4 regions of the Actinoplanes sp. NPDC049802 genome follow, and region 1 is predicted to be linked to each of the others. Evidence: riboswitches for the same ligand, from Rfam matches in the RefSeq annotation. Region 1 holds a riboswitch; each other region holds the start of a gene.
The links. A riboswitch is a leader RNA that binds a small molecule or an ion and turns the genes downstream of it on or off. The one in region 1 is predicted to bind cyclic di-AMP.
Positions count from the first base shown of each region.

Region 2: it holds a riboswitch for cyclic di-AMP, as region 1 does, so the genes downstream of both, AB0I88_RS14620 (NlpC/P60 family protein) here and AB0I88_RS32830 (C40 family peptidase) in region 1, are expected to answer to the same signal.
Region 3: it holds a riboswitch for cyclic di-AMP, as region 1 does, so the genes downstream of both, AB0I88_RS07585 (hypothetical protein) here and AB0I88_RS32830 (C40 family peptidase) in region 1, are expected to answer to the same signal.
Region 4: it holds a riboswitch for cyclic di-AMP, as region 1 does, so the genes downstream of both, AB0I88_RS06785 (transglycosylase family protein) here and AB0I88_RS32830 (C40 family peptidase) in region 1, are expected to answer to the same signal.

Region 1 is NZ_JBFAMR010000070.1:6,972-14,357, forward strand. It holds gene AB0I88_RS32795 (MFS transporter) at 1-791, opposite strand, end outside; gene AB0I88_RS32800 (metal-sensitive transcriptional regulator) at 970-1,254, shown strand; gene AB0I88_RS32805 (heavy-metal-associated domain-containing protein) at 1,304-1,582, shown strand; gene AB0I88_RS32810 (alpha/beta hydrolase) at 1,710-2,426, opposite strand; gene AB0I88_RS32815 (hypothetical protein) at 2,673-3,077, opposite strand; gene AB0I88_RS32820 (metal-sensitive transcriptional regulator) at 3,199-3,498, shown strand; gene AB0I88_RS32825 (flagellar M-ring protein FliF C-terminal domain-containing protein) at 3,514-4,527, opposite strand; cyclic di-AMP (ydaO/yuaA leader) riboswitch at 5,118-5,306, shown strand; gene AB0I88_RS32830 (C40 family peptidase) at 5,313-5,885, shown strand; gene AB0I88_RS32835 (heavy metal translocating P-type ATPase) at 5,979-7,386, opposite strand, start outside.
Region 2 is NZ_JBFAMR010000017.1:23,514-30,899, forward strand. It holds gene AB0I88_RS14600 (penicillin-binding transpeptidase domain-containing protein) at 1-456, opposite strand, end outside; gene AB0I88_RS14605 (hypothetical protein) at 463-1,107, opposite strand; gene rsmH (16S rRNA (cytosine(1402)-N(4))-methyltransferase RsmH) at 1,104-2,183, opposite strand; gene mraZ (division/cell wall cluster transcriptional repressor MraZ) at 2,417-2,848, opposite strand; gene AB0I88_RS14620 (NlpC/P60 family protein) at 3,292-3,963, opposite strand; cyclic di-AMP (ydaO/yuaA leader) riboswitch at 4,111-4,245, opposite strand; gene AB0I88_RS14625 (MurT ligase domain-containing protein) at 4,687-5,907, shown strand; gene AB0I88_RS14630 (glutamine amidotransferase) at 5,897-6,610, shown strand; gene AB0I88_RS14635 (VTT domain-containing protein) at 6,661-7,386, shown strand, end outside.
Region 3 is NZ_JBFAMR010000007.1:137,989-145,374, forward strand. It holds gene AB0I88_RS07565 (ABC transporter ATP-binding protein) at 1-1,020, shown strand, start outside; gene AB0I88_RS07570 (ATP-binding protein) at 1,102-1,584, shown strand; gene AB0I88_RS07575 (beta-phosphoglucomutase family hydrolase) at 1,676-2,416, shown strand; gene AB0I88_RS07580 (glycoside hydrolase family 65 protein) at 2,451-4,814, shown strand; gene AB0I88_RS07585 (hypothetical protein) at 4,870-5,886, opposite strand; cyclic di-AMP (ydaO/yuaA leader) riboswitch at 5,891-6,023, opposite strand; cyclic di-AMP (ydaO/yuaA leader) riboswitch at 6,231-6,368, shown strand; gene AB0I88_RS07590 (hypothetical protein) at 6,367-7,386, shown strand, end outside.
Region 4 is NZ_JBFAMR010000006.1:166,276-173,661, reverse strand. It holds gene AB0I88_RS06790 (saccharopine dehydrogenase NADP-binding domain-containing protein) at 11-1,237, opposite strand; cyclic di-AMP (ydaO/yuaA leader) riboswitch at 1,458-1,608, shown strand; gene AB0I88_RS06785 (transglycosylase family protein) at 1,608-2,171, shown strand; tRNA gene AB0I88_RS06780 (tRNA-Arg) at 2,176-2,248, opposite strand; gene katG (catalase/peroxidase HPI) at 2,324-4,546, opposite strand; gene AB0I88_RS06770 (ExeM/NucH family extracellular endonuclease) at 4,933-7,386, shown strand, end outside.

The DNA of each region.
Region 1 (7,386 bases):
AGGTTGCGGCTGGTGAAGATGCCCAGCCGCATCAGCGGCTGCCGGCGGCGGGCCTGGATGAGCAGGAACGCGGCGAGCAGGACGGCAGAACCGGCGAGGGTGAGCCAGGTCAAGGCGGTGTTCCAGCCGGCCTCGGGGGCGCGGACGATGGCGTAGACGGCGGCGGCCAGGCCGCCGGTGACGGTGAGGGCGCCAGCCAGGTCGAGGCTGCCGGGGCGGTTGCCGCCCGCGGGCATGAGCGCCGGGGTGGCGATCAGAGCGAGCACGGCGATCGGGATGTTGAGGTAGAACACCCACGGCCAGGCGACGTACTCGGTGATGACGCCGCCGAGGAACACCCCTGCGGTGCCGCCTGCCGGTGCTGCCGCCCCGTACAGGGCGAGGGCCTTGGTGAGCTCGGCAGGCCGGTTACCGAAAAGCATCATCAGCAGGGTTAGCGCGGACGGGGCGATCAGGGCGGAACCGGCGCCCTGGACGGCGCGGGCGGCGAGCTCGAGTTCGACGGTGCCGGCCAGCCCGGCGGCAGCGGACCCGGCGAGCAGGACGGCCCAGCCGGTGGCGAAGATGCGGCGGGCGCCGTACAGGTCGGACAGGCGGCCGCCGAGCAGCAGCAGGCCACCGAAGGCGACGACGTAGGCGTTGAAGACCCAGGACAGATTACTCGGGGTGAAGCCGAGGTCGTTCTGCATCTTCGGCAGGGCGACACCGATGATCGAGGTGTCCATGATGACCATGAATTGGGCGAGGGCGATGAGCGCGAGGGCCCACCACCGGCGCGGATTGCGGGACACGACCGAACCTCCTTGGTACCCCCGGGGGGTATCTGCTTTACGGCGTCATTGTTACCCCCCGGGGGTATAGGTGGTCAAGGGGGTGCGTCGATTGACTTCCGCGTCACAGCGTTGGACGTGCCGCTTTACCGAGATACCCTAGGGGGGTACGGTAGCGACGGTTGGAGGGAGCTGGGTCATGGCTCACGGCTACATCACGGACAAGGACGACTACCTGAAGCGGCTGCGCCGGATCGAGGGCCAGATCCGTGGCCTGCAGCGCATGGTCGACGACGAGACGTACTGCATCGACATCCTCACGCAGGTGTCCGCGGCGACCAAGGCACTGCAGACCGTGGCGCTCGGGCTGCTCGACGACCACCTCGCGCACTGCGTCGTCGACGCGGCCCGCGACGGCGGGCCGGACGCCGACGCGAAGCTGAAGGAAGCCTCCGACGCCATCGCCCGCCTCGTGCGGGCGTGACCTGCTCCCCCAGCTCAGTAACCGGTCATACGACAGCAAGGAGAAGCCGATGTGCGGCAGCGACACCGCCTGCGCCTGCGCCACCACGACCCCGGTCACCGAGCCGGCGACGACGCCGGACGGCACCCGAACGGTGTATCAGGTCGCCGGGATGACCTGCGGCGGCTGCGCCGGCCGGGTCAGTAAGCAACTCACCGATGTTCCCGGCGTGCGTGACGTCAGCGTCGACGTCGCCACCGGCACGGTCACGGTGACCAGCGCCGAGACGCTCGACGATGACAGCGTGGCTGCGGCCGTCGCCGCAGCCGGCTATCAGCTGGTGCGCTGACCGAAGGCGTCAGTACGGCCTTGGCGGGAGGGCACGCCGTCCGCTCTCCCGCCAAGGGACGTCCTCATTTCCGCCGATCAGCGGCGCTGCGCGCGGGCGACCAGCTCGACATGCCCCCAGTGCCGCGTCACAGCAGTGCCCGCAGGTCGGTGATGAACCTGCGGCCTGCGGCGAGGGAGGCGAATCTGCCCGGAACGTCGTAGACCTCCTGTCGCCACGTGTCGGCGGCTTGCGGATCCGTCTCGGGCTCGGACGGTGGCCGGCTGTACACGGCGAGCCGGGTAGGGGTGACGCCGATCGTGGCGGTCGCCGGGCGCCGGTGCCGCAGACCGGTCGCATAGGCGGCCAAAAGGCGCGGGTCATGCGAGGTTCGCACGAGGCCGCGATATTGCCCGGGGATCTCGGTGAGCCGCAGGCCGCGCAGATAGGTGTCGACGTCGGCGCACAGGCCCGTGGCGGGGATCGGGTCGACGGCTACCACGGCGCGAGTGGCGTAGCGTGCCGCGAACAGGGCCGCCAGCGTCGCTGACGCGCCGTGCCCGACGATCACCGGGGCGCGCCGCAGTTGCAGGCTGTCGATGAGCATGGCCAGATCGTCGACGAGATCGTCGGGTTCGTAACGGTCCCGGCCGGGCGAACCGCCGTGCCCGGGCAGGTCGACGGCGACGACGGTGGCGTACGGGCGCAGGTCGGCCGCGGTCGGCCACCAGCAGGTCCGGTCGAACAGCACCGCGGGGATGAAGACGACCGGCCGGCCGGTCCCGTCCCACAGGTCGAAGCACCACCGTCCCCCGGCGGCGTCGAACAGGTGGGTGGTGCGCAGCGGCGGCAGGGTCTCGGTCACGGCAGCGCCCCCGCGTCCGGCAGGTGGCGGCCGCCGCTCGAGCGATGCCGCTGGGACTGGCGCTGGCGCTGATGGGTGAGCAGGGCAGCGGGGAGGGCGTGAAGGTTCACGAGGGTTCGGCTTTCCGCGCAGGGAACAGGTGGACACCACCGCCGGGCGGGGGCGTGACGGCCACGTATGCCGGGCCGCCGGGCAGGCACGAGCACGCATCCGGCGATATCGGGATGCGTATGCGTGCGCGGTGTCCTATATGCGGCTTACACCGAGTTGGGTCAGGGCGACAGCAGGTGCCCGGGACGCCATTGGTGGCATCGTCGTGCCGGCTGCGCTGTTGTCGGCACAGGCGGTCAGCGCCGGAAGCGCGACGGTGCCGGCTCGCACGGCGGGTTCGGCGACGGGAGCGCTGACCTCGCAGTGCCCGGCTGTAGTGTCTGCCGTCCGGCCTTCCGGGACGTGCTGCCCGATCGCCGCCACGCCGTGATCCGAAACGTCGTGATGGTGTTCGGCGGCAGGCGCGTGTCCCACGTAGTGCGCGCCGATCGGTCCGTCGGCGCAGTGTGTGCTTTGCACGAGCCCGACACCGGCAAGGGTGACCACGATCAGCAGCCAGCGCAGCAGCCACGGGGCTGTCGGCTGGCACGGTCCGGTCACCGGGCCAGGCTACGACATCGACGGCTCGGTGGCCGCCGGGTCACTCCAGCGGGCGCGGCGACTGCCGGGACGGGTCCGCAGCCGAGACAGGCTGATACCGGTGCCGGGTATCTTGCACGGAATGAGTGAGGCGAAACCGGCCGGGCCGCACGGGTATTCGGCGGAGAAACAGGCGCTGATGGCCCGGCTGAAGCGGGTCGAGGGGCAGATCCGCGGATTGCAGCGGATGGTCGACGAGGACACCTACTGCATCGACATCCTGACCCAGATCTCGGCCGCCAAGAGCGCCTTGCACGCGGTAGCCGTCGGCCTGCTCGAGGACCACCTGAAGCACTGCGTGGTCCACGCCGCGGCGGAGGGCGACGTGGACGCGAAGATCAAGGAGGCGAGCGCGGCGATCGCCCGCCTCGTGAAGTCCTGAGTCGGCCGCCCGTTCCTACCGGCCGGGGCCGATCCATTCTCGCAGCTGCTGCGCGGCCTGCGCCGGGTCGACCGACCCGACCGCCCGTTGCTGTCGCCTGTCCTCGTCGAAGGCAGTAGCGATTGCCGCAGCCGGGACCGGAGTGCGCTGGACGTGCAGTTGGGCCCGGAGCAGCTCTCGCCGGTCGGCTGCCGCCGAGGCCGCCGCGGCCCGGCGCCGTTGCTTGCCGACGGCCAGCAGCGCGGCACAGGTCAACAGGATCAGAACCGCGGCGATGAGTGCCGTCCGTAGCGCGGCAGGGGATGCGGTGCCGGGCTGCGCGACGGCGTTGTCGGTGGGAGTGGCTGTAGCGGTGCGCATGGGCATGGCGGCGACCGTCACCCGGTCGCCGCGGCCGGCACCAACACCGGCGGCTACGGCGACGAGTTCACGGACCTGAGCCAGGTCGAGGTTCGCCGCGGCGGCTTCATCGACGAGGACGGCGACGCTCAGTCTGATGATGTCGCCGGGGGCTTCACGGCGGGTCTCGTGCAGTTCGTCGAGGGCGTTGACGCGCGACGCGCTGCTGCTGTCGTACCGGGTGCCGCCGTTGTCGCCGATGTAGGAGCGCTCGCTGATCCGTTCGGACAGGGCACCGGCGGACGGATCCTGCTGGTAGGTGGTGCGGGAGGTCACGACCTGGTCGAGGTCGAGTTCGACGTTGGTGGTGACCGTCGAACGGCCGGGGCCGAGCACGGTGTCCAGCATGTGCTGCAAAGCGCGGTCCAGACGGTCCTGGAAGGCCGCGGTGGTGGCATCGGCGCCGAGCGCCGCTCGGATGAAGCCGCTGCCGGCGGCCGGCGAAACGGTGTAGCCGCCCGCGATCGCCTGCTGCTGCGCCGACGGGGCTGCCGCGTGCGCGGGCGCGGCAGCGAGACTCAAGCCCCCGGCCAGGGCCAGCGCCACGAGCGCGGTGATCAGCCTCCCGGCACGCCCGCCGCTGGGCGAGGTGTCCGCGCCCAGGGCAGACAGGACGAAGATGTTGTTCACATCTTGCCTCCTCGCAGATTCTCGAACGCCGATGGCCGCCCTGATTAGTGCCGACTCCATCGTCGGACGATGCGGTTGATCGGGTCTGCCTCATCGCTCGACGGCACGGCCGGTTGAAAGGTCTGGTGGTTGCGGCTCGGTTGCATCGCTGCAGGGCCCGCCTTCCGGTGCGGTCGTCGCCGCAACGGACACCATCCGGGCGCCCACCCGGTGACCCCCAAATTCAGGGATAGCCGTCGGTTCGGGCGACGAGCGTCGGACGGTCGGCCACGATCAACCGACCGGCAGTCGCCTCGGGCGCGACAAACCGGGGAACAATGCCGGGGCCACCCACAGCTACCACGTACGAGATCGAGTGTTCCCTTTCACAGATCAAAACCACCCTGGGTCCATCATGTATGAGCAGCCCGTGTCGACAAACCTCGCACCGGTCTTCCAAATCGGACACGTCTCGGCACGCCAATCACTGAGTGTAATCATCTCCGGGAGCCGGGATCGGCGCCGACTGGGCTATCAAGGAGGGGCGGCGGGCACAGGCTCGCCGGTCGTGCCGACCTGGACCACGCCGAGCCCTGCCCCGGTCCGTCGGCACAACCCGCATGACGAGTCATGAGGCAATCGGGGGCAGGGACGGGGGAACCACGAGCGGTCCTCGACCGGCACGCCGCACTGCGGCGACCGGGACATGAGGACCTTGGGGTGAAGCCGCCAGCGTGCGGCCGGGCAACCTTCGCGCCCGAATCCGACAGCTAACCTCGCAGGCGTGCCGGAGGGATTCCTTCACCGTGCGCGTAAGCACCCTGAGCCGGCCCGCCCGTACCCTGGGAGTCGGCGCTATCGCCCTGTCCGTGGGTCTCGGTCTCCTGACCGGCGGGCTCGGCACACCGCAGTCCGCCTCCGCCGCGACGGTCGCCACCACACAGGTGTCCTCGCAGACCAGCGTGGCGTTCAGCCAGACCGGCATCACCGTCAAGGCGGCGGCGTCCCAGGCCGCCAAGTCCAAGGCGGCCGCGAACCGGGTCCTGACCGAAGCGGCGAAGCACAAGGGCAAGAAGTACAAGTTCGGTGCGTCCGGCCCCAAGCGGTTCGACTGCTCGGGCTACACGATGTACGTGTACAAGAAGGCGGCGGGCAAGAAGCTGCCGCACAAGGCCCACCTGCAGCAGCGGTACGGCAAGGCCGTCGCCAAGTCCCAGGCCCGCCCCGGTGACCTGATCGTCATCCGTAAGGGCACGAAGGGCACGCACGCCGGCATCTACGCCGGTGGCGGCAAGATGTGGGCCGCGCCGCGAACCGGCAAGACGGTCACCAAGCAGAAGATCTGGAGCAAGAACCACGTGGTCCGGCGCCTGGTCTGACCACGCGCATGCCCGCGTGCGTCTTGCTCGGGCATCGAACAGCGCCGCCGGCACCCGTCCTTGGCGGGGGTGCAGGCGGCGCTGTCGTACGTCCTACTTCGTGATGCTGGTGAAGCGGCGCAACCTAAGGCTGTTGGCGACGACGAACACCGAACTGAACGCCATCGCCGCTCCGGCGATCATCGGGTTGAGCAGGCCGGCCGCGGCCAGCGGCAGAGCCGCCACGTTGTAGGCGAAGGCCCAGAACAGGTTGCTCTTGATGATGCGCAGGGTGCGCCGCGACAGGCGGATCGCGTCAGCGGCGGCCATCAGGTCACCGCGAACCAGCGTCAGGTCGGACGCCTCGATCGCGGCGTCGGTGCCGGTGCCCATCGCCAGCCCCAGATCGGCCTGAGCCAGAGCGGCCGCGTCGTTGACGCCGTCACCGACCATCGCCACGACCTTGCCCTGCTCCTGCAGCCGCTTGACCACATCGACCTTGTCGGCAGGCAGCACCTCAGCGATCACCTCGTCGATGCCGACCTGCGCCGCCACCGCCCGGGCGACGGTCTCGTTGTCCCCGGTGAGCAGCACCGGCGACAGGCCCAGCGCCCGCAACTGGGCCACGGCGGCGCGGCTGGTCGGCTTGACCGTGTCGGCGACAGCGAGCACGCCGCGGGCCTGACCGTCCCAGCCCGCGACCACGGCGGTCTGCCCGGCGGTGTGGGCAGTAGCGACGGCTTGCTCGACGTCGGCGGGCACCGTCAGCCCGGCCTGGCGCAGCAGCGCCGGGCGGCCGACGTGCACGCTGTGGCTGTCGACGGTGCCGGTCACGCCGAGGCCCTCGGTGCTGGCGAACCCGGTCACCTGCGGCAGCGGCGCACTGTCGGCGGCTGCGGCGGCGATCGCCTGGGCGATCGGGTGCTCGGAGGCGGCCTCGACCGCCCCGGCCAGCCGCAGCAGCTGCTCGCGGTCGACGCCTGCGGCGGGGACCACGTCGACCAGGCTCATCCGGCCGGTGGTCACGGTGCCGGTCTTGTCGAGCACGACGGTGTCCACGGTCCGGGTCGACTCCAGGACCTCGGGGCCTTTGATCAGGATGCCGAGCTGCGCGCCGCGGCCGGTGCCGACCAGCAGCGCCGTCGGCGTCGCGAGGCCGAGCGCACACGGGCAGGCGATGATCAGCACGGCGACGGCGGCGGTGAACGCGGCCGTCCAGCCCGATCCGGTGCCCACCCACCAGCCGAGCGTGGCGACGGCTAGGGCGATCACGATCGGCACGAAAACGCCGGAGATCCGGTCGGCGAGCCGCTGGACGGCGGCCTTGCCGGTCTGGGCCTGTTCGACCAGCTTGGCCATCTGTGCGAGCTGGGTGTCGGCGCCGATCCGGGTGGCCCTCACGATCAGCCGGCCGCCGACGTTGACGGTCGCGCCGACGACCGGGTTACCGGGTGCGACCTCGGCCGGCACGGACTCGCCGGTCAGCATGCTGGCGTCGATCGCGGAGGTGCCGTCCTCGATG
Region 2 (7,386 bases), on a different contig from region 1:
GCGGCCACGGCGTTCCGGCTGCCGGTCGCGCTGTCTGGCGGCGGCCGGCTCACGGGACTTGTCCGCCGCGCGCTCACGGGGTTTGTCGGCGGCCCGCTCACGGGGTTTGTCCGCCGAGCGCTCGCGCGGTTTGTCCGCCGAGCGCTCCCGTGGGGCGGGCGGCTGCTCGGCGGGGCGCCCACGACCGCGGGTCCGCTGGCCGCTCTCGCCCCCGTCGAGCACCTGCAACGCGGGCCGGAACGGATCGGCGGTCCGCTCCCCGGTACGCGGCAGGCGCCCCCGCTCGGCCACGGTCCGCCCGCGCGGGGTGTACGCCCGCGCCTCGCCGATGCTGGAGAAGCCACGCCGGCCCTCGCGGGGGTCGTCGGTCTGCTCCTCGCCCGGCAGGTCACGTGACGAACCGCGCCGGGGCTGCTTGCCCCGGCGCGGCGCCTCGTCCTCGTCTCGCGTCGCCATGCCGGCCTACCGCCCGGTGCCCGCGGACGGTGTACCCGGCTGGAGCCCCTCCAGAGCGGTCGGGCCAGGACCACCCTTCGCCGGCTTCGGCGGGTAGACGATCTCCCCGTTCGGCAGCCTGATCAGCCCGGGCGGCTCGGCCGGCACCAGGCCGAGCCGGCGGGCCGCCGCGGCCAGGTTGCCCGGACCGGACTTCTCGACCAGCTGCCGGTTCAGCTCCTGCTGCTGTTTGTCGAGCGCGACCTTCTCCTTGCGGAGTGTCTCGAGGCGGAAGGACCGCTCGACGGTCTTCGTGTTGATCAGGAGGATGCCGACCACACCGGCCAGCACCACGGCGATCATGGCCGCCGCGAAGGTGGCCCGCGGCGCGCGGATCGGCAGCGGCGGCGCGACCCACAGCTTGGCGCGGCCCGCGACCGGCGGCGCGTCGCCGGTCACCTCGATGTTCAGCGCGGTGGCCCCGTCGACCGGCGCGGCCGCCTCGGCCGCCTCCCGGCCCCGGATCCCTGACCGGCGCGTGTCGGAACGACCGGACCGGCGTGCCCCCCGCACACCGCTGCTTCCGGTCTCGGCATCGCGGCTCACCCCGGCGTTCCCGCGCGGCCGCTCCGAACGGCCCCCCGGCCGCGGCGCGTCGGATCGCTCGCTCATGCTCGTCCCTCCCCCTCTTCGTTCGCCCCCGGGCGTAACCGCCCTCGTCCCCCGCGAGTTGTAGACATCCGGGGCCGTTCGCGGACCGCCCCGACCGCCTGGTTGTGCTTCCGGCTCTGCTCCTGCTCGTCGATCCGTTCCACCGCGCGCAGCTTCACCGAGGCCGCCCTCGGATTCGCCGCCACCTCCGCCTCGCTGGGCGGCTCGGACCCGCGGGTCAGCAGCCGCAGACTGGGACCGGTACCAGGCAGCTCGACCGGAAGGTCGACCGGCCCGGTGCTGCGCGACCTCGCGGTGAGCTCGCGCTTGACGATCCTGTCCTCCAACGATTGGTAACTCATCACCACAAGGCGCCCCTGAGGCGCCAGCGCGTCCAGGGAAGCGGGAACCGCTCGCTCGAGCACTTCCAGCTCGCCGTTCACCTCAATGCGTAATGCCTGAAACGTCCTTTTTGCCGGATTTCCACCCGTTCGCCGCGCGGCGGCCGGGATGGCGTCCTTCACCAGCTCGGCCAGGCGGGCGGTCGAGGTGATCCGCCCCTTCGCCCGCTCCCGCACGATCGACGAGACGATCCGTGGCGCGAACTTCTCCTCGCCGTACTGCCGGAGAACACGCACCAGATCACCCGGCGGGTACTCGTTGACGATCTCCTCGGCGGTCACCCCGCGGGACTGGTCCATCCGCATGTCCAACGGGGCGTCCTGCGCATACGCGAAACCGCGGTCCGCCTCGTCCAGCTGCAACGAGGACACCCCGAGATCGAACAGCCCACTGTGGATCGCCGGAATCGACAGCTCCGCGAGGACCCGCGGCAACTCGTCGTAGACGGCGTGGACCAGCCGGGCGCGGTCACCGAACCGGATCAGGCGATGCCGGGAATGCGCGAGCGCCTCGGTGTCCCGGTCCAGTCCGACGAGGACCACATCGGGAAACCGCTCGAGAACCGCTTCGGCATGCCCGCCCAGACCCAGCGTGAAGTCGACGTGGACGGCGCCCGGCAGGCGAAGGGCCGGAGCGAGCAGCTCCAGGCAGCGCTCCAGCAGCACCGGCACATGCGTGCCCCGCGGCTCCCCCATGTCGACCCCCCGGATCAATCCCCGCACACGCGAGGAAACACTGTTGCTGTCCGGCCCGGCCGCCCTCCGTACCGCCAGATCCCCATCCGCTCTGTCCCCGCGCCGGCGAACCGGCTGGAAACACACGCCTGGCGCCGGGGAAGAGGCGCCAGGAGCGGGAGCGGCTGGAGATCTCGCAGTACGGCGGGAATGGCGTCCCAGGCCGCACCGGCGGCCCACCGAGTGCCACACCCCTACAGTCCGCCGGGCAGCACCCCCTCCTCGATGCCGGCGAACTCTTCCTCGCTCGCCGAGAGGTAGTCGTCCCAGGACTGCTTGTCCCAGATCTCGACCCGGGTGCTCGCGCCGATCACCACAAGGTCGCGACCAAGACTGGCATACTCCCGCAAATGGGCAGGAATCGTGACTCTGCCTTGCCTGTCGGGCACCTCATCGTGCGCGCTGGCGAAGAACACCCGGCTGTACGCCCGGGCTGCCTTGTTCGTCACCGGCGCCTCACGGAGCTGGCCGGCGATGCGCTGGAACTCCGGCATCGGGAACACGTAAAGACAGCGCTCCTGCCCCTTCGTGATCACGACACCTCCCGCCAGCTCATCACGGAACTTCGCCGGGAGGATCAGCCGGCCCTTCTCGTCCAGGCGCGGAGTGTGTGTGCCGAGGAACATCGGCCCCCACCCCTTTGCCGTGGCGCCCCGCTCCTTCGCGGAAGAGTGGGCCGCCTGTCAACTCGGGCCGGCAGGTCCGGCTGTGTCCCTCCGCCCCTGCCACTGCGCCCCACTCTACTCCACTTCCCTCCACCTGCAACCCGAAAGCGATCGCTTGCGAGGCGTCTTCGCGGACGAATTCCCTGTTCACAGGCGGTGGAGCGGAGTGGAGGGCCGGAGCATGATCAACCCCGTCCGGTTTCCGACATCGAGCCCTCCGAGGGCGAAAACCCGCCCCGGAGACGGCTTCGGCGGCCGCCCGTGGAGGAACGTGGGGGAACACGGAGACGCCTGTGGGGTGTGACCCGAACCGGGCCACACCCCACAGGCGTGTGCTGTCGCTATGCCTTACTTACTACGGCCGCTGCGCGAAGGAACCAACCACGACCGCTGCGCGAAGGCCGTCAGGCGACGAGACGCCGTACGACGTAATTGCTGTTCCAGATCTTGTGCTTGCCGACCCGGGCACCACTGTGCGGCGAGTCGTAGATGTAGCCGTTTCCGGCGTAGATCCCGGCGTGGTAGCCGTACGACCCGTTGCGGAAGACGATCAGGTCACCGATCCTCTTGTTGCCCTTCGAGACGGACTTGCCGTACTTCTGCTGCGAGTTCGCCTTGTGCGGCAGGCTCTTGCCGGCCGCCTTCTTGTAGACGTACTTGGTGAACCCGGAGCAGTCGAAGCGCTTGGGGCCCGCGGCGCCGAACAGGTAGAGCGCACCCTTGTGCTTCTTGGCCTCCGCCAGCACCTTGGCGCCGCTGGCACGGACCTGCACCTTGACCTTGGTGGTGGCCTGCTGGTTGTAGCCGGTCCCGGTGAACAGGGTCCGAACCCACACCGTCTTCGTCGGCTTGGCGGTCAGCGTGACCGAGCCGCTCTTGACGGTGTCGGTGTCCCAGGTACGCCAGGCGCCGTTGCTCCAGCCTTGGAGACGGACCGTGCCCTTGGCGACCTGGCCGGTGGAGGGGTCGATCACCTTGGCGGTGATCTTGAGGGTGGAGCCCCACGCCAGGCTGCGAGTGCTTGTCTTCGTGGCGATCTGGGGCGTGACTTTCGCGGCTGCCGCACTCGCGGTCACCGGGTTGACGGTGGCTGTCGCGGCCGCTGCCGGCGACGCGGCGACCAGCTGGCCGGCGCAGAGGCAGAGACCCAGGGACAGTGCGACGGTACCGGTGCCGACAGACGTGCGACGGCGCCGGCGCGAACTGAGTTCGTGCACGGTAGAGATATCCCTCCGGCACGCCTGCGAGGTTAGCTGTCGGGTTCGGGCGGGAAGGCATGCCCGGCCGCGGGTGGGCGGCTTCACCCCAAGGTCCCCCCGGATGCGCCGCCCGTGGAAGCCGGGCGCCGCGGGGAGAGACCGCGAATGGGTCCCCCGTCCCTGCCCCCGATTGCCTTGTCGTGGTCTGGCTGACTGCGGTGTCGCACCGTCCGGCCCGGGGCAGGGCTCGGCGTGAACCGATCCGGTGCGGCCGGCGGGCGGTGTGCCGCCGGCGAATCTTTGCTACCTGAAATCAGCCATGATCGTCAGCGCCGGATCGATCACTCTCCGTGATTGGCACATTGGCAGGTGTCCAGTTTGTTACCTGACCGAGACAAATGCCGTCGCTCAAAGTGATCGCGCAATCACAATCAGTAGATCGTTACGGGTGAATCAGAACACAGAAAAAGTCCGTCCCCCTGCCGTGAGCACGCCCGAATCGTCCGGACCCGACGAAACACGTGCCAGTCCGTGATCTTGACCGTCTGGCAACTCGACGTAACGTTCCCTTCCGGTACCCTCGCTGGCGTGACGGACGGAATGCCTCTCATCGCCAAGGTCGCGACCTCCGTGTCGAAGACCGCGGCCGCGCTCTCCAGGGCCGCCGGTCGCGGCGACGGCTCGGTGATCGGTGGCTGGATCGGCCTCAAGATCGACCCTGATCTCCTCGCCCACCTCGCGGCGGGCCGCGCCGTCGCCCTGGTCTCCGGCACCAACGGCAAGACCACCACCACCCGGCTCACCGCGGCCGCGGTCGGTGTGCTCGGCCGGGTCGCCACCAACTCGTTCGGCGCCAACATGCCGACCGGCCACACCTCGGCACTGGCCAAGGAGGGGCACACCCCGTTCGCCGTGCTGGAGGTGGACGAGCACTACCTGGCCCAGGTCATCGACCAGACCCGGCCCAAGGTGGTGGCCCTGCTCAACCTCTCCCGCGACCAGCTCGACCGGGCGAAGGAGGTGGCGATGATGGCGCAGCTGTGGAAGACCGCGCTGGCCGGCCACCCCGAGATCCGGGTGGTCGCCAACGCCGACGACCCGATGGTGGTGTGGGCCGCGGCCGGCAGCCGGCAGACCACCTGGTTCAGCGCCGGCCAGCGCTGGCACGACGACTCGTTCGTCTGCCCGGAGAGCGGCCACCCGATCGAGCGGTCCGGCGGCGACTGGTGGTGCACCGGCTGCCCGCTGCGGCGGCCACGCCCGCACTGGGTGGTCGAGGACGAGGGAGTGATCGACCCCCGCGGTGACTGGCACCTGGTGAAACTCCAGCTTCCCGGCCGGGTGAACATCGGTAACGCGGCCACCGCGCTGGCGGTGGCCGGCGAGTTCGGGGTCCGCCCGATCGAGGCTCTCCCCCGGCTCTCCCGGGTGGCGTCCATCGCCGGGCGGTACGCCCAGGTCGACCGTGACGGTCGCAACATCCGCTTGTTGCTCGCGAAGAACCCGGCAAGCTGGTTGGAGGCCTTCGACATGGCCGACCAGGCCCCGACACTGCTCTCCATCAACGCCCGCGACCCCGACGGACTGGACACGTCGTGGCTCTACGACGTGGACTTCGCACCGTTGCGCGACCGGCCGGTCCTGATCACCGGCGACCGGGCGTTCGACCTGGCCGTCCGGCTCCAGGTGAACCAAGTGCCCTTCCGGCACGTAAACAGTTTCGACGAGGCGCTGCGGTCCGTTCCGCCCGGCCGCCTCGAGGTGATCGCCAACTACACGGCGTTCCAGGACATCCGAGCGGAGTTGGACCGTGTCAACTGAGGCCTTGCGGATCGTGTGGATCTACCCGGATCTGCTGTCGACGTACGGTGACCGGGGCAACATGCTGATCCTGGCCCGCCGGGCCGCCGACCGCGGCATCCCGGTGGAGACCTACGAGGTCCGCTCCGACCAGCGGATGCCGAACAGCGCAGACATCTACCTCATCGGTGGCGGCGAGGACGGTCCGCAGGCCCTGGCGGCGCAGCGGCTGCTCGCCGACGGCGGCCTGCACCAGGCGGTCACCCGGGGCGCCGCGGTCCTCGCCATCTGCGCGGGTTACCAACTCTTCGGTCACTCGTTCTTTGCCAAGGGGGCCAAGTGCGCCGGGCTGGGACTGCTCGACATCAGCTCCGACCGGGGCGAGACCCGCGCGGTCGGCGAGTTGCGCGGTGACATCGACCCGCGGCTCGGCCTGCCCCCGCTGACCGGCTTCGAGAACCACGGAGGACGGACCCATCTGGGCACGCACGCCGCTCCCCTCGCCCGGGTGACCGGCGGCATCGGCAACGACGGCCAGACCGAGGGGGCCTGGGCAGGCAAGATCCTGGGCACCTACTCGCACGGCCCGGCACTGGCCCGCAACCCAGCCCTCGCCGATCTGCTCCTGAAATGGGCCACCGGCGCGGATAGGCTTGCGCCCCTGGACGACACCTGGAGCGAACGCCTACGGAACGAACGGCTCGCCGCCGCGAGCCCGGTATAGACCGGCACCACCGAGTCCTGCAACGACGACACCTGGGGCGGTAGGCCTGCATGACCGACAACCTGATCGCCCCGCGGGGCGCTGCACTCCCCGCGGACCCTCAGGCCGTTGACCACGCTGTCGTTCCCGCCGCCACCACGATGGGGTGGAAGCGCCGTCTGATCCGGTTCGCCCTGCTCGGCGCCGGGGTCGGCGCCCTCGCCGGCCTCGCCGCCGTGCTGCCGCTGCGGGAGATCGCCGACACACTGTCCGCCATGGGCCCCAGCGCCGTGTTCGCGGTGGCGGTCCTCGGCGGCATGCTCCTGTCGGTGCTCGTTCCCCGTACCCTGATCACGATGTCGTGCGGCGCCCTGCTCGGCGCCGTGACCGGCGCGGCGGCCGCCCTGGCCGCCGCGGTGATCGCCGCGGTCGCCACCTACTACGCGGGCCGCTGGGCCGGCCGTGGCGCCCTTCAGGCCCGCGCCGGAAGCCGCCTGGCCCGCCTCGACGGCTGGCTCAACCGCCGTGGCCTGGCCGCCGTGCTGCTGGTCCGGTTCCTCCCACTGGCCCCGTTCGGCCTGGTCGGCTACGCCTACGGCACCACCAGCGTGTGCCGCAAGCGCTACCTGCTCGGCACCACGATCGCCGCCATCCCGTCCACGGTCACCTACGCCGTGATCGGCGCCGCGGTCGTCGCCCCCGGCGACATGAACTTCCTCACTCTGGCCCCGGCGGCGTTCAGCTTCGTCCTCTCCACGGCGATCATCCTGCGCTGGCGCCAGACCGCCCGCCGCACC
Region 3 (7,386 bases), on a different contig from region 1:
TATCCGCACATGACCGTCTCGGAGAACATCGGCTTCCCGTTGAAGCTGTCCGGTGTCGAACCGGCGCCACGGCAGGACCGGGTCGACACGATCGCCGGCGCGCTCGGCATCGGTGAGGTTCTGGGCCGGCGGCCGAGTCAGCTCTCCGGCGGTCAGCGGCAGCGGGTGGCGATGGGTCGTGCGATGGTGCGCCGGCCGGGCATCTTCCTGATGGACGAGCCGCTGTCCAACCTCGACAGCGGGCTGCGTGCCGAGCTGCGCGCCGAGATCACCAGCATGACCCGTGAGCTGGGTGTGACGACCATGTACGTGACGCACGACCAGGCCGAGGCGCTGACCATGGCCGACCGGGTCGCGATCATGCGCAAGGGCGTGCTGCAGGACGTGGGCACGCCGACCGAGGTGTACCGGCGCCCGGCCACGCTGTACGTCGCGGCCTTCCTCGGCTCGCCGAAGATGAACATGCTCGAGGCGGCGGTCTACGTGCACCTGGACCGCTACATCGCGCTGAGCTTCGGCGAGCAGACCCTCTACATGCCGTGGAGCGACCCGCGGGCGCGGGCGGTGGCCCACTACCACGGTGAGCGGATCGTGGTCGGCATCCGGGCCGAGGCGCTCACCCCGGTCACGCCGGACACCCAGGGGCACGTGTTCCAGGGGCGGATCCGGTACCTGGAGCACCATGGGCACGAGTCGCTGGCGTACCTCGACATCGGCGCCACGGCGATCGTGGTGGACGAGATGAGCGGCCCGGTGACCGAGGCCCGGCCGGGCGGTGGGAGCCTCCGGAAGGTGCTGCAGCGGCTGGCCGGTCAGGCGCCGGAGCCGGTGACCCCGCAGGGCCGTGTCGGCGTGCTGAACGAGCTGGGCAAGCACCACCGCAAGCCGGCCGAGCTGGCGGTGCGCCTGGCGCCGTACCCGGCGATCGGTTCCGGGCACCCGCTGGCCGTGTCGGTCCGCATGGAGGCCGTGCACTTCTTCGACCAGCGAGGTGATCGAATCGATGTGGGCTGGCGCTGACCACGCGGGGGACGCCACTTCCGGGCGGGTTCGCGGATGCCTCCCGCCACCGGTCGGCCACAGCGCGTAGGCTGCAGCACGGTGGAGGACAGGATCGGCCAGGGCGTGCGTTCGGCTCTCGACGGGGAGCCGAGGGTGGACGCCGTCCCTTCGCCGGCGTGGCCGGTGCTGCTGGACCGGGCCTTCGGCCGGGACGACATCGCGATCCTGCGGCACGAGATCACCCGGCTGGTGAAGGCGTGCGGTCTCGCCGGCGATCGTCTGGACGGCTTCGTGCTGGCGGTCAACGAAGTGATCACCAACGTGGTGTTGCACGCGGGTGGGCAGGGCCGTGTCGTGCTGCGCATCGACGGCGGTTCGGTGTGGTGCGTGGTGACCGACTCCGGTCCCGGCATCCCGAGCGCCTATCTGGACGACGTCCGCACACCGGAGGCGTTCGAGGTCGGCGGTCGCGGTCTGTGGCTGGCACATCGACTCTGTGATGAGGTCACCACGGCCACCGGTCCGATCGGTACCTCGATCGGATTGCGCATCGGATTGGATGTCTTGCCGGATTCCCGGTGAAACAGCAGGTTGAACGCTTTGTGAACCATCATGGAAATGTGAAGCCGCCCTTCCGCTCTCCCCGTGGATCGCCTCCGGCTACATTGGGCCGGTGCTCGGACTTCCTTCACAGGTGACCGCCTGCCTTTTCGATCTCGACGGCGTGCTGACGCAGACCGCACTCGTGCACAGCGCCGCGTGGAAACAAACGTTCGACACCCTCCTGGAATCGTGGGCCGAGAAGCATGATCAGCCCTTCGTGCCCTTCGATTCCGGCGTCGACTACCACCGCTATGTCGACGGCCGCCAGCGTGCCGACGGTGTCCGTACGTTCCTGGCCTCCCGGGGCATCACGCTGCCCGAGGGGGAGCCGGACGACACCCCCGATCGGGAGACCGTCAACGGCATCGGCAATCGCAAGAACGTGCTCGTGCTACAGAAGATCAAGGAAGGCGCCGTCCAGGTCTACCCCGGATCGGTGGAGTATCTGAAGGCCGCCAAGGCCGCCGGTCTACGCCGTGCGGTCGTGTCGGCGAGCGCCAACTGCAAGGACGTCCTGGAGGCGGCCGGGATCGCCGACCTCCTGGAGGCCCGGGTGGACGGCGTCGTGGCACGTGAGCTGGGTCTGCCCGGCAAACCCGCGCCGGATACCTTCCTGCACGGCGCCAAGCTTCTCGGCCTCGACCCGGCGGAGTGCGCCGTGTTCGAGGACGCCCAGGCGGGCGTCGCCGCCGGCCGGGCCGGGCGGTTCGGCATCGTGATCGGCGTGGACCGGGTGGGCCAGGCGGAGGCGCTGCGGGAACACGGCGCCGACGTGGTGGTCACCGACCTGTCCGAGCTCCTCCCTCAATAAAGACCTCGCTTCATCAGTTACGAGAGGCACGACCGTGATCCGTGAACGGGCCTATCCCGTCGACCCTTGGCACATCCGGGAGACCCGCCTCGATCTGGACCTGCTGGCCCAGTCCGAGTCGGTGTTCGCTCTCTCGAACGGCCACATCGGGATACGCGGAAACCTGGACGAGGGCGAGCCGCACGGCCTGCCGGGCAGCTACCTGAACTCGTTCTACGAGCTGCGGCCGCTGCCGCACGCCGAGGGGGGCTACGGCTTCCCCGAGTCCGGCCAGACCATGGTCAACGTCACCAACGCCAAGCTGATGCGCCTGCTCGTCAACGACGAGCCGTTCGACGTCAGGTACGGCGAGCTGCGCTCCCACGAACGTTGCCTCGACCTGCGGGCCGGTCTCCTGGAGCGGGTCGTCGAGTGGGTGTCCCCGTCGGGACAGGGCATCCGGGTGCGGACCGTCCGGCTGGTGTCCTTCACCCAGCGTGCCGTGGTGGCGTTCCTCTACGAGGTCGAGCCCCTGGAGCACTCGGCCCGGCTGATCCTGCAGTCCGAGCTGGTGGCGAACGAGCAGTTGCCGCCGATGAGCAAGGACCCGCGGGTCGCCGCGGTGCTGGACCGGCCGTTGCAGGCCGAGGAGATGATGGAGCAGCCCACCGGCGGCATCCTGATCCACCGCACCAAAGCCAGTGACCTGCGGATGGCCGCGGCCATGGAGCACCTGGTGGAGACGCCGGGCCGGCACGCCATCACCACCGAGGGGCACCCGGACTGGCTGCGCACCACGGTCGCCTGCCGCCTGGAGCCGGGGCAGAAGCTGCGGGTGGTCAAACTGGCCGCCTACGGGTGGTCCAGCATGCGCTCGCTGCCCGCTCTGCGCGACCAGGTGGGCGCCGCTCTGGCCAGTGCCCGGCTGGACGGCTGGGAGGGCCTGGTGCAGCAGCAGCAGGACTATCTGGACGCGTTCTGGGACCACTCGGACGTCAAGGTCGAGGGCGACCCGGAGGTGCAGCAGGCGGTCCGGTTCGGCCTCTTCCACACGTTGCAGGCCGGTGCCCGGGCGGAGCAGCGGCCGATCGGCTCCAAGGGCCTGACCGGACCCGGCTACGACGGCCACACCTTCTGGGACTCCGAGACGTTCGTGTTGCCGGCGCTGACGTACACCCAGCCGTCCGCCGCGGCCGACGTGCTGCGCTGGCGGCACTCGACGCTGGACCTGGCCCGGGAGCGGGCGCAGACCCTGGGCCTTTCGGGCGCGGCCTTCCCGTGGCGTACGATCCGCGGCCAGGAGTGCTCGGGCTACTGGCCGGCCGGCACCGCGGGCTTCCACATCGCCGCCGACATCGCCGACGCGGTCCGCCGGTACGTGCAGGCCACCGGTGACTTCGACTTCGAGCGTGAGGTCGGCCTGGAGCTGCTGGTGGAGACCGCGCGGCTGTGGCGGTCGCTGGGGCACCACGACCGGCACGGGCGGTTCCACATCGACGGCGTCACCGGGCCGGACGAGTACACCGCCGTGGTGAACGACAACATCTACACCAACCTGATGGCGCAGCAGAACCTGATGGCCGCCGTCGACGCCTGCAAGCGGCACCCGGACCTGGCCCGGCGTTTCGGGGTGGACGACGAGGAGGCGGCCTCCTGGCGGGACGCGGCGGCGGCCGTGCACGTTCCGTACGACAAGGAGCTGGGCGTCCACCAGCAGTGCGAGGGCTTCACGCGGCTGCAGGAGTGGGACTTCGAGGGCACCCCGCCGGAGGGCTACCCGCTGCTGCTCAACTACCCGTACTTCGACCTGTACCGCAAGCAGGTGGTCAAGCAGGCCGACCTGGTGATGGCGATGTACATCCGGGGCGACGCGTTCACACCGGAGGAGAAGGCGCGCAACTTCGCCTACTACGACGCGCGTACGGTGCGGGACTCGTCGCTGTCGGCCTGCATCCAGGCCGTCATGGCGGCCGAGACCGGGCACCTCGAACTGGCCCACGACTACCTGGGCGAGGCCGCCCTGATGGACCTGCACGACCTGCACCGCAACGCGCGGGACGGCGTGCACGTGGCGTCGCTGGCCGGGTCCTGGATCGCGCTGGTCGCCGGCCTCGGTGGCATGCGTGACTTCAACGGCCAGCTGAGCTTCGCGCCGCGGCTGCCCAGCCGGATCAACAACCTGGAGTTCTCGCTGCTCTGGCGGGGCCTGCGGCTGCGGGTGAACGTGACCTCCGACGAGGTCACCTACTCGCTGCGCAACGGCGGCGGTCAGGCGCGGCTCACCCTGGTCCACCACGGCAAGGAGACCGAGGTGACCCAGGTGCGGCCGGTGACCATGCCGATCCCGGCCGCGGTGCCGCCCGGCCCGGCGCCGGCCCAGCCGCACGGTCGCGCCCCGGTCCGCCGATCGGTGCACTGATCAGCGAAAACGGCCCCCAACCCGATCGGGTTGGGGGCCGTTTTCGTGACGTCGGTCAGAGCATCGAGACGTGTACGTGGTCGGTGTGGGCACTGACCCCGTGGTATTCCTTCCAGCCCGAGGCCGGGAACCAGATCATCTTGTTCCAGATCACGTAGTAGATGCCGAGCTCGTCGGCGTTACGGACCAGGAACGCCATCAGGTCGTTGCCGTACTTGAATTCCCTGTCGGTGTCGTAGACCGAGAATCCGCTCTTCTGCAGCGACCAGTCACATGCCCGGCCCTTGGGGTGTTCGTACGGCCCGCCGGAGCGGTAGCAGCCGACGAACATGTTGAAGCCGGCCTTCTTGGTCTGCTTGTACATGTGCAGCGTGCGCTTGGTCACACAGCCGCCGGTGGTCGGGTCGTCCTCGGTGCAGCCCTCGGGGGAGAAACCGCCGGACGAGTTCCGTGGGGCGGGGGCGGCCTCCGGAGAGTCGGCCACCACGAAGCCCTTGGTCACGGACTTGCCGCCGACCAGCCGGAACGCCTTGTCGGCGGCGTCCTTCTGCTTCTTCATCACGGCGGCGTTCTGCTGCTGGGCCTTGACCTCGGCGTCCAGTTTCGCCTTGCTGTCGGAGATCTCGGCGATCGCCGCGTTCAGCTCGCGCAGCTTGGCGTCGTGCAGCCTGTTGATCTCCTCGAGGGAGACCGCCTTGCTCAGGAAGTCACCGGAGTCGCTCGACCTGAGCAGGAAGCCCATCGCGCTCAGGTTTCCGGTCATGTACTGCTGTTTGGCGATCTGGTCCACCTCGGGGATCAGCTGATCCCGCCGCTTCTCCGCCGCCTTGATCTGAGTGGCCAGCTTGGCCTGTGCCTTGGTGGACTGCGCCACGGCGGACTTGGCGGAGGCGTAGCGCCGGTTGGTCGACTCGATCACGTCGTTGAGAGTTGCGTCCTCTTCCTCCTCCTGGGCGGAGGACGAGGAGCCGCCTGGCTCGGCCGCGGCCGGAGTCGCGGGCGCCATGAACATCAGGGCGCTGACCAGCGGCGCCAGGGCAAGTATCAGCCACCGGCGGGGACTTACTGCCATCAACAGTTCCTTCCGTGTCACCGCCGACCGAGTTAGCTGACGGGTTCGGGACGGAAGCGATCCCTACCGCAAATGCGGATACACCCCAGTGACCTGGTTCCCCGGCTCGTCTCGCGACGATTGGGCGGCGGCCTGCCGGCAACTCGGGGGCGGTGCCGTCCTGGCAGGACCGGCGGCAAGTTTACCCGAGATATCGCTCCGGATCAGACCTCAGGAACCGCTAAAAGCGTTACCGGTCAAACACATTCCGTAATTGCAATCACCTGGCGTGGTGGCGTAATTGCGGGGCGTACGAGAACTGTCGATCTGTCGATCGAGTGGGTATGGTCGGTTCGGTTCCCGTGCGGGGGCCGCCGCCTAATCGCCGTCAATGGCGAGCCGGGGAACCATATTCTCCTCGGGGTGAATCCGCTACTAGCGGTAGGGATTTCCTTCGTCCCGAACCCGTCAGCTAACCCGGCCGGCGGCCGACGGAAGGAAATGCCTGTGCAGCAGAACACTGCGCGGCGATTAGCGGCGTTGCTGGCGCTGCTCGTCACCGCGTGCGGACTGGCCGTCGCATCGCCGGCCACCGCGGCCCCCCGGCCGTTCGCCGCCCCCGGAGACTCCGGGGACGACGGTGAGGGCGGCTCCAAGTCCCTCATCGAACGACTCGAGAAGGCCTCCAGCGGTTTCGTGGAGGCCAAGAAGAAGCTGAAGGCCTCCAAGGAACAGCAGGTCAAGCTGACCGCTGAACTCAAACGGCTGGACGCCGAGCTCGGTCCGCAGCAGGACAAGCTCGACCTGATCGCCACGCAGGCGTACACCTCGGGCCGGGCCGGGCCGATGACCGCCGTGCTCGGGGCCGACTCGGCCGACGGCTTCCTGGGCCGGGCCGAGACGCTGGCCATCGTGGCGGCCGACCAGAACCGGGCGATCGAGAACCTGAAGACCACCCGGGAGAACCAGCAGAAGGCCAAGGACGCCCTCGACATCGCCATCAAGGACCAGCAGAAGCAGGTCACCGTGATGGCGAAGCAGAAGGCCCAGGCCGAGGCCGCGCTCAAGGCGGCGAACCAGGGCGCGGCCGCGTCGTCCTCCTCTGACGGCGGCAGCAGCGCCGACGCGGACCCCGGGCCCAGCGGATCGAGCTGCAACCTGGACGACCCGACCGGCACCGGCGGCTGCGTCACCGCGACCCTGCTGCACGCCTACAAGCAGGCCCGGGCGGACGGCTTCACCCGGTACACCAAGTGCTGGCGTACGCAGAACAGCGGCGAGCACCCCAAGGGCCGGGCCTGTGACTTCTCCTCGGCGAAGGGCACCTTCGGCGGGGACGCCACCGGCGGCGACAAGACGTACGGCGACAACCTGGCGAACTACTTCATCAACAACGCGGACGACCTGGACGTGTTGTACGTGATCTGGTATCGCCGGATCTGGTTGCCGAGCAGTGGCTGGAAGTCGTACAGCGGGGCGGGTGGCGACCCGTCCAGCGACCACACCAACCACGTGCATCTG
Region 4 (7,386 bases), on a different contig from region 1:
GATCGCCTGGTCAGAGCCGCTGGACGGTGATCTCCAGCCCGGCCGCGCGGAGCCGGTCGACCAGGGCGTCACCGATCCCGGTGGCGGGGGTGAGCACGCCGCCGGGTGACTCCGGCAGGCGGTCCCGGTCGAGGGCCAGCGCCAGGGCGGACTCGCCGAGCATCACGGCGGTCGCCGCGTACCCCGGATCGCCTTGAGCCTTGACCCGGGCGCGATAGCGCGCCCCCGACGTGGTCGTGGTGAAGATTTCCAGGGTGAAGTGGCCGTTGCGCCGGGCGTCCTCGCTCGGTCCGGTGCCCGGCGCCGGCAGGATCCGGTCCAGCAGGAACCGGGCGGGTGGCAGCGCGAAGCCGAGGACCAGGGCGTTCAGCCCGGCTTTGAGAGCCATCGCGGTGAACGGGCCGCTCACCCGCATCACCTCGCGGTAGCGGAACCGGCGACCGTAGGCCCAGTCGCGCAACGCGTTGCTGCGCCGCACCACCCGGGTGTTGTAGGACGCCATCACGAACGGCGCGAGGTGGCCGCGCAGGCCGGGATCCACTTCGGATCCGGGCAGCGACACCATGTCCGGTTGCCGTCCGAGATCCGGCTCGGCCGTCCGGTCCGGGCTCAGCGAGTACGGGCTCGCAGCGACCCGCCGCAGCCCGCGGTCCTTCTTCATGACGTCGACCTGGTGGCGCATCGAGTCGATGGTGCCGCCGCTGAAACCGCCGCGCGCCCGGATCACGACGAGCGTGGTGTCGGTCATCTCACCGGCGTCGTCCGCGCGCACCGCCGCATGCAGGACGTGAACGCCGATATCGGACGGGATCGAATCGAAGCCGCAGGAGTGGACGATCCGTGCGCCGGTGCGCTGAGCGGTCTCATGGTTCTCGTCGATGCTGTCCCGGGCGAACAGCACCTCACCGGTGAGGTCCACGTAGTCGGTACCGGTTTCGGCGCATGCGCGGGCCAGCGCGCGGCCGTACTTCGCATACGGCCCGACGGTGGTCACCACCACACGGGCGCGGCCGGCCATCGTGGTCAGCGCCGCCTCGTCGGCCGCGTCGGCGACCACGACCGGCCAGTCGACACCGAGGTCGCCCGCCACCTTCTCCAGTTTCGAGCGTGACCGTCCGGCCAGCGCGATGCGGGCGCCGGACGGCGCGTGTTCGGCCAGGTGGCGTGCGGTGAGCACGCCCACGAAACCGGTTGCGCCGTAAACGATCACGTCCAGTTCCCGCTGTGACTCGCTCATGGCTGCCGATTGTGCACCCTCGGTGGACCGTGCGCTCGCCGTGCACGCGGTCGAAGGCGCGGCGCGCCGAGATCACGACGTTATCCACACAAAGGAAGATCAAAGCCGCTAATTTGTGACTTACAACTCCATTGCCGCTGCACGGTCATGCCCGTCGGGCGCGGCGAGTAGGCAGCCCGCGATGCGGGCACCGTGGCCGGAACGCCGAGTCCTGCCGCTGGTCACGGTCCAGACGAACTCGAACGGCAAGGAGCGGGGGACCCAAGAGTTCCTCGGCGCTGATGCGCCTCGGGGTGAAGCCGCCACACCGGCGGCCGGGCACCTCTGCCCGAACCCGACAGCTGACCTCGTAGGCGTGGAGGACAAGCTCATGGTTCAGATCAGGAAACAGTTCCAACGGGTGGTCGGGCTCGTCGCGGCGAGCCTGGCCGGCGGCGTGGTCCTCGCCGGGCCGGCCGCCCCCGCTCAGGCCTCCGTCAACTGGGAGGCCATCGCGAACTGCGAGTCCGGAGGCAACTGGCGTATCAACACCGGAAACGGGTACTACGGCGGTCTGCAGTTCAGCCGCAGCACCTGGCGCGCCTACGGCGGCGGCCGGTACGCGAGCACCGCCAACCGGGCCAGCAAATCGGAGCAGATCGCCATCGCCGAGCGGGTGTTGCGGGGCCAGGGGATCAGGGCCTGGCCGCACTGCGGGCCCCGGCACGCCTACCGGCCGGCCGCGTCCCGGAAGACCCGGGTCGTCCGCACCTTCGCGCTCCGCTCCTCGGCCACCAGCACGGGGGGCACCTACGTGGTGCGCCGCGGTGACACGCTGGCACGGATCGCGGCCCGCCACGACGTCCGGGGAGGCTGGCGTGCCCTCTACCGCGCCAACGCTCGGGTCCTGGACAGCCCGCACCGGCTGCTCGTGGGGCAGCGGCTGAAACTCTAGAAAGTGGGCCCGGCGCGATTTGAACGCGCGACCTACCGCTTAGGAGGCGGTTGCTCTATCCACTGAGCTACGAGCCCGACGCCCTGAGGGTACCAGCAGGCGGGGTCCGGGTCGGCGCGGCCGACCCGGGCCCCGGGGAACTGCCGGCGGTGTCAGGCCAGGTCGAAGCGGTCCAGTTCCATGACCTTGACCCACGCCTTGACGAAGTCGGTGACCAGCTTCTCCTTGGCGTCGTCGCTGCCGTAGACCTCGGCCTGCGCGCGCAGGATCGAGTTCGAGCCGAAGATCAGGTCGGCCCGGGTGGCGGTCCACCTCACCTCGCCGGTCCGCCGGTCGCGGCCCTCGAAGGTCTCGCCCTCGGAGTCGGTGGCCGACCAGGTGAGGCCGAAGTCGAGCAGGTTGGCGAAGAAGTCGTTGGAGAGCACGCCCGGCGTCGCGGTGAAGACGCCGTGCTGCGAGCCGCCCGCGTTCGCGCCGAGCACCCGCAGGCCGCCGACCAGCACGGTCAGCTCCGGCGCGGTCAGCGTGAGCAGCTGCGCCTTGTCGACCAGTAGCGCCTCGGTGGGGCGGTTGTGACCCTTCGCGAGGTAGTTGCGGAAGCCGTCGTGGGTCGGCTCCAGCACCGCGAACGAGGCGGCGTCGGTCTGCTCCTCGGTCGCGTCGGTACGGCCCGGGGTGAACGGCACCTCGATGTCGAAACCGCCGTCCTCGGCGGCCTTCTCGACGGCCGCCGTGCCGGCCAGCACGATCAGGTCGGCCAGCGAGATCTTCGTGGCGCCACCGGCCGCGTTGAACTCGGCGCGGATGCCCTCGAGCACGCCCAGCACCTTGCTGAGCTGCGCCGGGTCGTTGGCCTCCCACTGGTTCTGCGGGGCCAGGCGGATGCGGGCGCCGTTCGCGCCACCGCGCTTGTCGGTGCCACGGAACGTCGACGCCGACGCCCACGCCGTCGCGACCAGCTCGGAGACCGACAGGCCGGAGGCGAGAACCTTGGCCTTGAGCTCGGCGACCTCGGCCGCGCCGACCAGTGCGTGGTCGACGGCCGGCACCGGGTCCTGCCAGATCAGCGGCTCGGACGGGACCTCTGGGCCGAGGTAGCGGGTGATCGGGCCCATGTCACGGTGGGTCAGCTTGAACCAGGCCTTGGCGAAGGCCTTGCCGAACTCCTCCGGGTTGTCGTGGAACCGCTTGGAGATCGGGCCGTAGACCGGGTCGAAGCGCAGCGCCAGGTCCGAGGTCAGCATCCGCGGCTCCTGCCGCTTCGACGAGTCGAACGCGTGCGGCACCAGGTCGGAGCCCGCGCCGTTCTTCGGGCGCCACTGGTGTGCGCCGGCCGGCGACTGGGTGAGCTCCCACTCGTACGCGAAGAGGATGTGGAAGAACTCGTTGTCCCAGCGGGTCGGGTGGTAGGTCCAGGTGACCTCCAGGCCGCTGGTGATCGCGTCGGCGCCGACGCCGGTGCCGAAGCTGCTCTTCCAGCCCAGGCCCTGCGCCTCGATCGGGGCGGCCTCGGGCTCCGGGCCGACGTGTTCGGCCGGGCCGGCGCCGTGGGTCTTGCCGAAGGTGTGGCCGCCGGCGATGAGCGCCACGGTCTCCTCGTCGTTCATGCCCATCCGGCCGAACGTGTCGCGGATGTCGCGGGCCGAGGCCAGCGGGTCGGGGTTGCCGTTCGGCCCCTCCGGGTTGACGTAGATGAGGCCCATCTGCACGGCGCCGAGCGGATTGGCCAGCTCCCGCTCGCCGCTGTAGCGGTTGTCGCCCAGCCAGGTGTCCTCGGAGCCCCAGTTGACGTCCTCCGGCTCCCAGACGTCCGCGCGGCCGCCGCCGAAGCCGTACGTCTCGAAGCCCATGCTCTCCAGGGCCACGTTGCCGGCCAGGATCATCAGGTCGGCCCAGGAGATGTTCTTGCCGTACTTCTTCTTGACCGGCCAGAGCAGCAGCCGGGCCTTGTCCAGGTTGCCGTTGTCCGGCCAGCTGTTCAACGGCGCGAAGCGCTGCTCGCCACCGCCCGCGCCGCCGCGGCCGTCGAAGGTCCGGTAGGTGCCGGCGCTGTGCCACGCCATGCGGATCATGAGCGGGCCGTAGTGGCCGAAGTCGGCCGGCCACCAGTCCTGCGACTCGGTCAGGATCGCGGCGATGTCCGCTTTCACGGCCGCCAGGTCGAGGCTCTGGAAGGCCTCGGCGTAGTTGAAGTCACCACCCAGCGGGTTGTGCGCCGGCGGGTTGTGGTGCAGCGCGCTCAGGTCGAGCTGGTTGGGCCACCAGTCGCGGTTCGACCGGCCGCCGTGGAAGCCGGAGCCGCCGTGTGCCACGGGGCAGCCGCCCTGGGCGGCCTTCTGCTCGAGTCGTTCCTGGGCGGCGAGTTCGTCTGCCACGAAATCCTCCGGGTAGCGGCGATGGGTCGGCGACGAGTCTGCCTTGCTTTTCTGGAATGAGTCAAGAAAACGAGAGGCGTTCAATCTCTCCCGGTGAAGTTCGAAGGTCACTCAAAGTGTCTTTGTGATGCCGTTCGGTGACTTGTAGTCGATCTGCTTTACCGGTGGGTAACAATGCCTCTACGTTCTGACGTCCGTACCGAAGTGGACGATGAACGGCTCGAAAATCCTTCTCCGAGTACTGCTCACAATGCCCTACCGTTACCTTCCTGAGAATCTTTCGTCATCAGCGGTACCTACGCTGCGGCGGATCAACTTCCTTCGGAGGGTCAACCTCGATGCGTTCCTACATACGCAGCGTGGGTGACGCCGGATGGTCTCTTCCAGTGCCGAGAACCCCTGCGGGTTTGCGTGCGCTGGGTGCTGCCGTCCTGGCGACCACGCTCGGTCTCAGCCTTACCGGCCCGGTTGCCGCCGCAACGGACGCGCCGTTCATCAGCGAGATTCACTACGACAACGTGGGCGCCGACAGCGGCGAGGCCGTTGAGATCGAGGCCCCGGTCGGATTCGACCTGAGTGGCTGGCAGCTCTACCTCTACAACGGCAGCGGCGGCGTCACGTACTCGCCGACGACCACGCTCAGCGGCGTCGTCTCGGCCTCCGGCGTGCACAAGGTCACCATCGCCGGCCTGCAGAACGGCGCCCCGGACGGCATCGCCCTGGTCAAGCCGAGCGGTGAGGTCGCCGAGTTCCTCAGCTACGAGGGCGTCGTCACCGCCACCAACGGCCCGGCGGCCGGCCAGGTCAGCGTCGACATCGGAGTGTCCGAGCCGGACACCACGCCGGTCGGCCAGTCGCTGCAGAAGATCGACGGCGTCTGGAAGGCCCCGGCCACCGCCACCTTCGGCACCCTCAACACGGCCACCACTCCCGAGGATCCCGAGGATCCGGAGGAGCCCGGAACCGGCTGCGCCACCCCGGCCACCCACACGATCGCCCAGGTGCAGGGCACCGGCACGGCCTCCGGCCTGGCCGGCTCGACCGTCACCGTCGAGGGCGTCGTCACGGCCGACCACCGCACCGGCGGCTACAACGGCGTCTACCTCCAGACGGCCGGCACCGGCGGCGACCGGCCGGTCGCCGCGGGCACCGCGTCCGACGGCATCTTCGTCTACCTGACCTCGAACACCGCGAACCACCCGTCGGTGGCCGTCGGCGACCAGGTCCGGGTCACCGGCACGGTGAGCGAGTACAACGGGCTCACCCAGATCACCATCGCCGCGAAGGCGGACGTGCAGGTCTGCGCGAACAACGCGACCCTGCCCGCGCCGGTCCCGCTGGCCCTGCCGCTGGACGACGTGGCCCGCGAGTCCGCCGAGGGCATGCTGGTCGCCCCGGTCGGCACCTACTCGGTATCGGACGTCTACAACACCAACCGGTACGGCGAGATCATCCTCGCGGCCGGCAGCGCCCCGGCCCGGATCCCGACCGACGCGGCCCGGCCCGGCAGCGACGCCGCCGTCCAGCGGAAGGCCGCCAACAAGGCCGGTCGCGTCCTGGTCGACGACGGCAGGACGACCAACCTGGCCACGGCCAACCTGGCCCCGCCGTACTTCTCCGCCACCGAGCCGCTGCGCGTCGGCGACACCGTGGAGAAGTTCGGCCCGAGCGTCCTGAGCTACGGCTTCAGCGAGTGGCGCCTCCAGCCGGCCACCCCGGTCGACGCGAACACCCCGGCGGCCGCCCGCACCTCGTTCAAGGCCACCAACCCGCGGACCGCCGCCCCGGCGAACGTCGGCGGTGACATCAAGGTCGCCAGCTTCAACGTGCTGAACTACTTCGTCCACTTCGGTGGCGAGGCGCGCGGCGCGACCAGCGAGGCGGCGTTCGCCAAGCAGGAAGCGAAGATCGTCAAGGCGATCACCGCCCTGGACGCCGACGTCATCGCCCTCATGGAGATCGAGAACTCGGTCCGCTTCGAGGCGACCGAGACCCAGCTCGCGCTCAAGACCCTGGTCGCCGCCCTCAACGAGGTCGACGGCGCGGGCACCTGGGACTACGTCCGGTCGCCGGCCGAGCTGCCCGGCGCGGCCGAGCAGGACTACATCACCAGCGCGATCATCTTCAAGCCGGGCTCGGTGACGCCGAAGGGCGCCTCCAAGTCGGTCAACGACGAGACGGTGTGGGGCAACGCCCGCGAGCCGATCGCACAGACCTTCACCGCCGGCGCCATCGACTTCACCGTGGTCGCGAACCACTTCAAGTCGAAGAGCACCTCGGTCACCCCGACCGGTGACAACGTGGACACCGGAGACGGGCAGGGCGCCTACAATGGCGACCGGGTCCGGCAGGCGCAGGCGCTGGCCACCTTCGTCGAGGGCCTCGGCACCGACAACGTGATCCTGCTCGGCGACTTCAACTCGTACGGCCAGGAGGACCCGCTCCAGATCCTGTACGACAAGGGCTACACCGACGCGCACCCCGCGGACAAGTTCTCGTACGTCTACGGCGGCGAGTCCGGCTCGCTCGACCACGCCCTGGTCACCGACTCGATGAAGACCCGCGTCACCGGCGTCGACATCTGGAACATCAACTCGGTCGAGCAGTTCGCCTTCCAGTACGACGGCTACGCGCCGTTCTACGCGGAGAACCCGTACCGCTCCAGCGACCACGACCCGGTGGTCGTGGGTGTGGAGACCGGCCTGACCGGCCCGGTCGACCTCCAGCTGCTGAGCATCAACGACTTCCACGGCCGGCTCGAGGCACCGTCCACGGTGGGCGGCAAGCCCGTCGGTGGCGCCGCTCAGCTCGTCGGGCTGGTCGACCAGCTGCGGGCCGCG